DNA from 3 places in the Streptomyces sp. NPDC050433 genome. Region 1 is predicted to be linked to each of the others. Evidence: riboswitches for the same ligand, from Rfam matches in the RefSeq annotation. Region 1 holds a riboswitch; each other region holds the start of a gene.
What was found. A riboswitch is a leader RNA that binds a small molecule or an ion and turns the genes downstream of it on or off. The one in region 1 is predicted to bind cyclic di-AMP.
Positions count from the first base shown of each region.

Region 2: another riboswitch for cyclic di-AMP. It lies ahead of ACIBLA_RS32545 (M23 family metallopeptidase); the one in region 1 lies ahead of ACIBLA_RS09595 (LysM peptidoglycan-binding domain-containing protein).
Region 3: another riboswitch for cyclic di-AMP. It lies ahead of ACIBLA_RS08930 (transglycosylase family protein); the one in region 1 lies ahead of ACIBLA_RS09595 (LysM peptidoglycan-binding domain-containing protein).

Region 1 covers NZ_JBITIB010000006.1:50,904-53,159, reverse strand. The annotation lists cyclic di-AMP (ydaO/yuaA leader) riboswitch at 741-933, shown strand; gene ACIBLA_RS09595 (LysM peptidoglycan-binding domain-containing protein) at 938-1,678, shown strand; gene ACIBLA_RS09590 (SRPBCC family protein) at 1,972-2,256, opposite strand, start outside.
Region 2 covers NZ_JBITIB010000036.1:17,125-19,380, reverse strand. The annotation lists gene ACIBLA_RS32550 (PP2C family protein-serine/threonine phosphatase) at 1-370, shown strand, start outside; cyclic di-AMP (ydaO/yuaA leader) riboswitch at 689-843, shown strand; gene ACIBLA_RS32545 (M23 family metallopeptidase) at 855-1,919, shown strand; gene ACIBLA_RS32540 (PrsW family intramembrane metalloprotease) at 1,957-2,256, opposite strand, start outside.
Region 3 covers NZ_JBITIB010000005.1:211,147-213,402, forward strand. The annotation lists gene ACIBLA_RS08925 (transglycosylase family protein) at 1-319, shown strand, start outside; cyclic di-AMP (ydaO/yuaA leader) riboswitch at 577-753, shown strand; gene ACIBLA_RS08930 (transglycosylase family protein) at 757-1,443, shown strand; gene eno (phosphopyruvate hydratase) at 1,630-2,256, shown strand, end outside.

The sequences.
Region 1 (2,256 bases):
ACCCGGAGCGAATGACTACTCGCAGTAATCAATGCTGGCGGTGTTCGAGAGGAAAGGTCCAGAAAAAGCAGTGAGGTTGCCCCTATAGAGCTAACAGGCGGTTCATAGGCTTCACTTCGGCGCACGCGCCCGGCGCCCGGTCCGGCCACCGGTGCGCCCGCACGCACCAAGTCGGCATCTGGTGTGGGCTGTTGATAAACCCGTGATATGCCTGAGGCTGAGACGACGCGTGATCGGGCCAACGGCGTAGCGATATAAGGCGGTTATGGAAACACCGTTCAGAACAACCTGATCGCCGGCGCGGCCAAGTGTCCCGGAATTATGCCGGCGACCGATCGCGACCCGCTGCCGCTCTCGGGTGAGACCCTGCTCAGCGGAAACGCGCCGCACGGCACCGGCGGCCCCGGCACCAGGCTCGCCTTATGTGCCCTCGACCTATGGAAAATAATCATTTGTCCGCTTTGTGGGGCAGGTCGTTATGGGTATTCAAAGCCTTACTTGTCCGTTTATGGCCGTTGTGATGACCTGCGTGGTTGCACGGAATTCCTATGATGTGTGTCACAGCGGAGGTGAACTGTGCCTCCCCGGCCCGCCGCCCACCTCCCGTGCGGGAAAGGAAAGTTGAGACCTGAACCGCCGGGCGGGAATTCGCATTAATCGCCATCGGATCCGCGAATGGCCCAGAACTGTGAATTCAGGACTTGTTTCGCTCTGACGTTCTCGCTTACGTTCTCGTCATTCCGGGTGGAACGCCGAATCCTGCCGCCGTCCGGAAACCGCATCCAACCATTTACGTACGGCAGGAGCGGGGGACCCAGGTAAGTCGCCGATCCGTTGCACCGGACCGGCTTGGGGTGAAGTCGCGCGCGCAGCGCGGCCGGGCATCTCCCGCCCGAACCCGACAGCTCACCTCGCAGGCGACGGAGAGGACCTCGTCATGCCCGCACCGGGTAAGCACCGCCGTTCCCGCACCACCCCCCTCGGCCGCCGGCTCATCGCCCTCGGCACCGGCAGCGCCGCCCTGGCCCTGCCCCTTCTGACCGCCACCACGGCGGGCGCCGCCCCCGCCCCGCAGAGCGTCGCGTCGGCCCCGTCGGCCGCCACCGCCGCCAAGAAGGTCACGCACACCGTCGTGAAGGGCGAATCGCTGGCCAAGATCGCCAAAGCCCGCTCCGTGAGCGGCGGCTGGAAGGCGCTGTACAAGAACAACCGCGCCGCCGTCGGCGACAACCCGTCGCTCATCCACCCCGGCCTCAAGCTGAAGCTCGCCGGGAAGGCCAAGGCAGCCCCGACCGCCTCGACCGAGAACCCCTCGTCGGACAAGAAGGAAGCCGTCAAGTCGGCCGCCAAGTCCTACACCAACGACCTCGACGGCTGGATCCGGGAGGCGCTGGACGTCATGGCGAAGAACGGCATCCCCGGCTCGTACGACGGCATCCACCGCAACATCATGCGCGAGTCCGGCGGCAACCCCCAGGCCATCAACAACTGGGACTCCAACGCCGCGGCCGGCACCCCGTCGAAGGGCCTGCTCCAGGTCATCGCCCCGACCTTCGAGGCGTACCACGTGCCCGGCACCTCGACCGACAGCTACGACCCGGTCGCCAACATCGTCGCGGCGTGCAACTACGCGGCTGACCGCTACGGCTCGATCGACAACGTCAACGGCCCGTACTAGTCGGCCCCGGCCGATCGGCCCTTCCTGATCGGCCCCGCTGATCGCCCCCCGATCGGCACCGTCGGCACCCTCGCCGGCCGGACCCGCGCACGCGGTCCGGCCGGCGTTCGGCGTGCGGGCGACATGCGTTCGGCGTGCGGGCGCCGTCCCGTGTGCGGACGGCGTGCGGGCCGTCCAGGAGGGGAAAGGAGAGGGGTGTGGATATCACCAGCAATGCCTTGAAAGAGGCTCAGGAGCGTGCCCAGGAGCCGGAGGAGTAGCCCCGACGCCCGCCGCTCGATCCTCCGCCGCCCCTACTCCGCGTCGAGCAGCCCCGCCGCCAGCTCCTCCACCCGCGCCCGCCACGCCACCAGCGCGCCGTCCGTGTCGAAGCCGCGCGGCCCCGTCTGGGTGAGCACCAGCCGGGGCCCGTGCCCGGTCCCGGTGCCCAGCTCCCAGCGGACCTCGCCCTCGGGATGCCAGGCGTACGCGAGGAGTCGCGGCGCCCGTACGTCCGTGACCGGGCCTGCCGGGACGTTGTCAGCGGTGAAGCCCGGGGGCACGGGCGACCCCGTCAACGGCTCCACCCCGCCCGTCAG
Region 2 (2,256 bases), on a different contig from region 1:
GCTGCTGCTCGCGCCCGACGGCGGACTGACCGTGCTGGCCACCACAGAACCGGCGCTGCCGCTCGGGATGGGGGAGCTGGGGACCTGGCCGGACCGCGCCGACGAGATGCCCTACCTGTCCGGGGCGACGCTGCTCCTCTACACGGACGGGCTCACCGAGGCGCGCAACGCGGCGGGCGTCTTCTACAACCCGCGCGAACGGCTCGCGGGACGAATCTTCCCCGGCCCCGACGAACTGCTGGAGGCGGTCGTCGGGGACGTACGGCTGCACACCGGCGGCGCCACCACGGACGACATGGCGCTGCTCGCCGTCACCCGGCCCACCGAGAGGCAGCCGGAGCGGCGCCGGACGATGCCGGTCGTGCCGTGAATCCCGTCTTCTCGCGGCCTTTTCACTATCTCCGCGCGGTCTCCGCGCGACTCCGCGCGGTGCGCCGTCATCTCGCCCGCCACGCTGCGTAGTTGAAGCGCATCACTCCGCATAACATTTGACGCACCGTCAGGTCGACTGTGTGATCCCACACGGTCCGAAGGGCGATCAACTCGCCCGACTCCGCCCGCTTGTGTCCTGGTTGATCCGGGCCGCGATCGCTAACGATCACCCGGAACAGCTTGGAATAAGCCCCGGTCGTCTATTAACGTTCGATAACGCAGCGCGGTTGTCCCAGCCGTCGAAAGAGACGGCACCGTGCTGCACGCGCCGAATTCCGCAAGGAAACCGGGGAACCACCAATTGGGGTGAATCGGGCGTCACTTGCTGCCTCGTGCGGCGAGCAGCGCTCGTAGGAGACCTTCCTGCTCCGAACCCGTCAGCTAACCCGGTAGGCGAGAAGGAAGGAAAGGAGAGCGCCTCAGTGGCGTCCAACAGGCCTGCCCCCGAAGCCTCAGTCCCGCTCCATTTCGGCCCCGGAAGCCGGTTCGACGGCACCGATCGAGCCGACGGCGAGGTGAACAGGGACTGGGAGGAGTGGAATCCCACCGCGGAGTCCGTCCGTCCCGTACGCGGCAAGCACCGTGTCGCCAAGCAGCGCAACGCTCTCGCCCGCAGCTCCACGGTCCTCGGCGTGGGCGTCATCGCCGCGGTCGGCGCGGGAGGCATCGCCTCCGCCCAGGACAAGCCCGCGGTCTCGATATCACTTCCCGACTCGATCTCGGACAATCTCCCCGACGCCAAGTCCCTTCCCGGCGTCGGGTCTTTCATGTCCGGCGGCGACAAGAAGAGCGACGAGACACCCTCCCCGCTGACCACGGCGGGCCTCACCGCCGCCGACGCGCAGCAGGGCACCACCGACTCCGGCGAGGCGCTGCGCGCCCGCATCCTCCAGCAGGCGGAGCAGCAGCAGGCCGAGGCCGACGCGGCCCAGAAGGCGAGCGTCGAGGCCGCCGCCGCTCAGAAGGCCGCGGCGGAGGCCAAGAAGCAGCAGACCGAGGCCGAGGCGAAGGCCGCCGAGGAGAGGCGCAAGGCGAAGGAAGCGGCCGAGGCCAAGGCCGAGCAGGAGCGCCTGGAGAAGCTGGCCGCCAGCTTCTCGCTCCCCACCTCCTCGTACACGCTCACCTCCACCTACGGCCAGGCCGGCTCCATGTGGTCCTCCGGCCAGCACACCGGCCTGGACTTCGCCGCGTCGGCGGGCACGCCCACCAAGGCCGTTCACAGCGGCACCGTCAAGTCGGCGGGCTGGTCGGGGTCGTACGGCTACCGCGTGGTGCTGGAGCTGGAGGACGGTACGGAGATCTGGTACGCCCACCTGTCCTCGATGACCGTCGGCGTCGGCCAGAAGGTCACCACCGGCGAGACCGTCGGGCGCGTGGGAGCCACCGGCAATGTCACCGGCGCGCACCTGCACCTGGAGGTCCACACCGCGGGCGGCAGCGGGATCGACCCGATGAGCTGGCTGCGCAGCAAGGGCCTCACGCCCTGAAGCCCGTCATGAATCCCGCCCTGAACTCTCCGGCTCTCTAGCTCCGATACGGGTTGTAGCCGCCGTAGTCGATGTACGGCGGCGGCGTCCACACCCGCCCCGTCGCCCGCGCCGCGTACGCCAGCGCGGGCGACGCCATTTCCCGGCGCTGCCACAGGTGGTGCAGCAACTCCTGCTCGCGCTCGACGAAGTCCGGGCCCGCGGTGCCGCGCCCCGCCCGGTGGCGCAGGAACGCCAGAGCGGTCGCGAACGCCTGGTACTCGCCGACCGCGCGGGCCGCCGACGGCCCGTACGTACGGCCCGCCATGTCGCGTGCCATCGAGCGCGCCCGCATCGA
Region 3 (2,256 bases), on a different contig from region 1:
GTCGAGCGGGTCGGCCGACACCGGCACCGGCGCCGAGGCCTCGGACGGATCGGCCGAAGCAGGCAAGTCGGGTGAGTCTGACGAAGCCCGCGAAAGTGGCCGCCATGCCTCACGAGGTGACGGTTCGACGCGCGACGGCGACGCCGACGACGGCTCGTACACCGTCCGCACCGGTGACAATCTCTGGGCCATCGCGGACGAGCAGAAGGTGGAGGGCGGCTGGCCCGCGCTCTACGAGGCGAACCGCGAGGTCGTAGGCTCCGACGCCGACCTCATCCTGCCGGGCCAGAGCCTCGATCTGACCGTGAAGCAGGGGTAGTTAAGCCGCCTATGTCCGGACCTGCGTAAGTGAGACAAGGGTCTCTTCGACCCAACTGGCGCCGCCGGACGGCCAACTCGCCCCGCTCTCGCCCGACCTGCGTAAACAGAGGTTTCCTCGGGGCGAGATGGGCGAATCATCCCGGATGTTCCTCCTTTGAACATCCGGGATGTCTGTGTTTACGGTCTTAACCGCTCGCACCGCGGGCACCGTCGACCGTCACGCCGAATCCTGCCGTCGGTCGGGGGGAGTAGTCGTCGCGTCAAGCGCCGAAGGCAGGAGCGGGGGACCCAAAGGTAAGTGCCGGTCACGACGGCCGGCTCGGGGTGCAGCCGTGTGCAGGGGGACGTGAAGGCGTTCTCGGGTCGCACGGCCGGGCAACTCACTTGGCCCGAACCCGACAGCTCACCTCGCAGGCGTCGGTGAGGAGATCTCGCATGCTGTTTTCCAGCGCGTCCGGCAAGGGCAAGCACCGCCGTCCGTCCAAGGCCGCCCGTTACGCCACGCTCGCCGGCATCACCGGTGCCGCCGTCGCGGCCCCGCTGATCGGCGCCACCTCCGCCTCCGCGGCCACCACCGCCGAGTGGGACGCCGTCGCCCAGTGCGAGTCCGGCGGCAACTGGTCGATCAACACCGGCAACGGCTACTTCGGCGGTCTCCAGTTCTCCGCCTCCACCTGGGCCGCGTACGGCGGCAACGCCTTCGCCTCCAGCGCCGACCAGGCCTCGAAGTCCCAGCAGATACAGATCGCCGAGAAGGTCCTGGCCGGCCAGGGCAAGGGTGCCTGGCCGAGCTGTGGCGTGGGCCTGTCCAACGCCGCGAACGACGCCGGTTCGGCCGACGACGCCCCGAAGGCCGCCCCGGAGCAGTCCGCGCCGAAGGCCGCCCCGAAGAAGCAGGCCGCCCCGCGCGCCGAGCAGGAGCAGCCCGCCTCCCGCACCGAGACCCGCGGCCCGGTCAAGAAGGGCGACGGCGAGTACAAGGTCAAGGCCGGCGACACCCTCTCCGGGATCGCCGAGACCAAGAAGGTCGAAGGCGGCTGGAAGAAGCTCTTCGAGCTGAACAAGGACATCGTCGAGGACGCCGACGAGATCTTCCCGGGCCAGCAGCTGCACCTGAGCTGACCCTTCCCCACCTAGGTCCGCCCGGCCCACCGGACCGAATGCTCGGACATTCATGGCTGAACGGGCATTCAGGACTCTTTTCGTCCCAGCGGGCGGGCATCTGCCGACCGCCGACCGGGAGCCGGTTAGGCTCATGCCGCAAGGCCAATGAGACCCTGCACTCCACGCGTCACATCCCAGAAGGAGATGCTCGTGCCGTCCATCGACGTCGTCGTAGCCAGGGAAATCCTTGACTCCCGAGGCAACCCAACGGTCGAGGTCGAGGTCGGCCTCGACGACGGCAGCACCGGCCGTGCTGCTGTCCCCTCCGGTGCGTCCACCGGTGCGTTCGAGGCCCTTGAGCTCCGCGACGGTGACCAGAACCGCTACCAGGGCAAGGGAGTCGAGAAGGCGGTCCTCGCCGTCATCGAGCAGATCGGCCCGGAGCTGGTCGGTTACGACGCCACCGAGCAGCGCCTGATCGACCAGGCGATGTTCGACCTGGACGCCACGCCCGACAAGTCCTCGCTCGGCGCCAACGCCATCCTCGGTGTCTCCCTGGCCGTGGCGCACGCCGCCTCCGAGGCTTCGGATCTGCCGCTGTTCCGCTACCTCGGCGGCCCGAACGCGCACCTGCTGCCCGTCCCGATGATGAACATCCTCAACGGCGGTTCGCACGCCGACTCCAACGTGGACATCCAGGAGTTCATGATCGCGCCGATCGGCGCCGAGTCGTTCTCCGAGGCCCTGCGCTGGGGTGCCGAGGTCTACCACACGCTGAAGAAGGTCCTGAAGGAGAAGGGGCTCTCCACCGGCCTCGGCGACGAGGGCGGC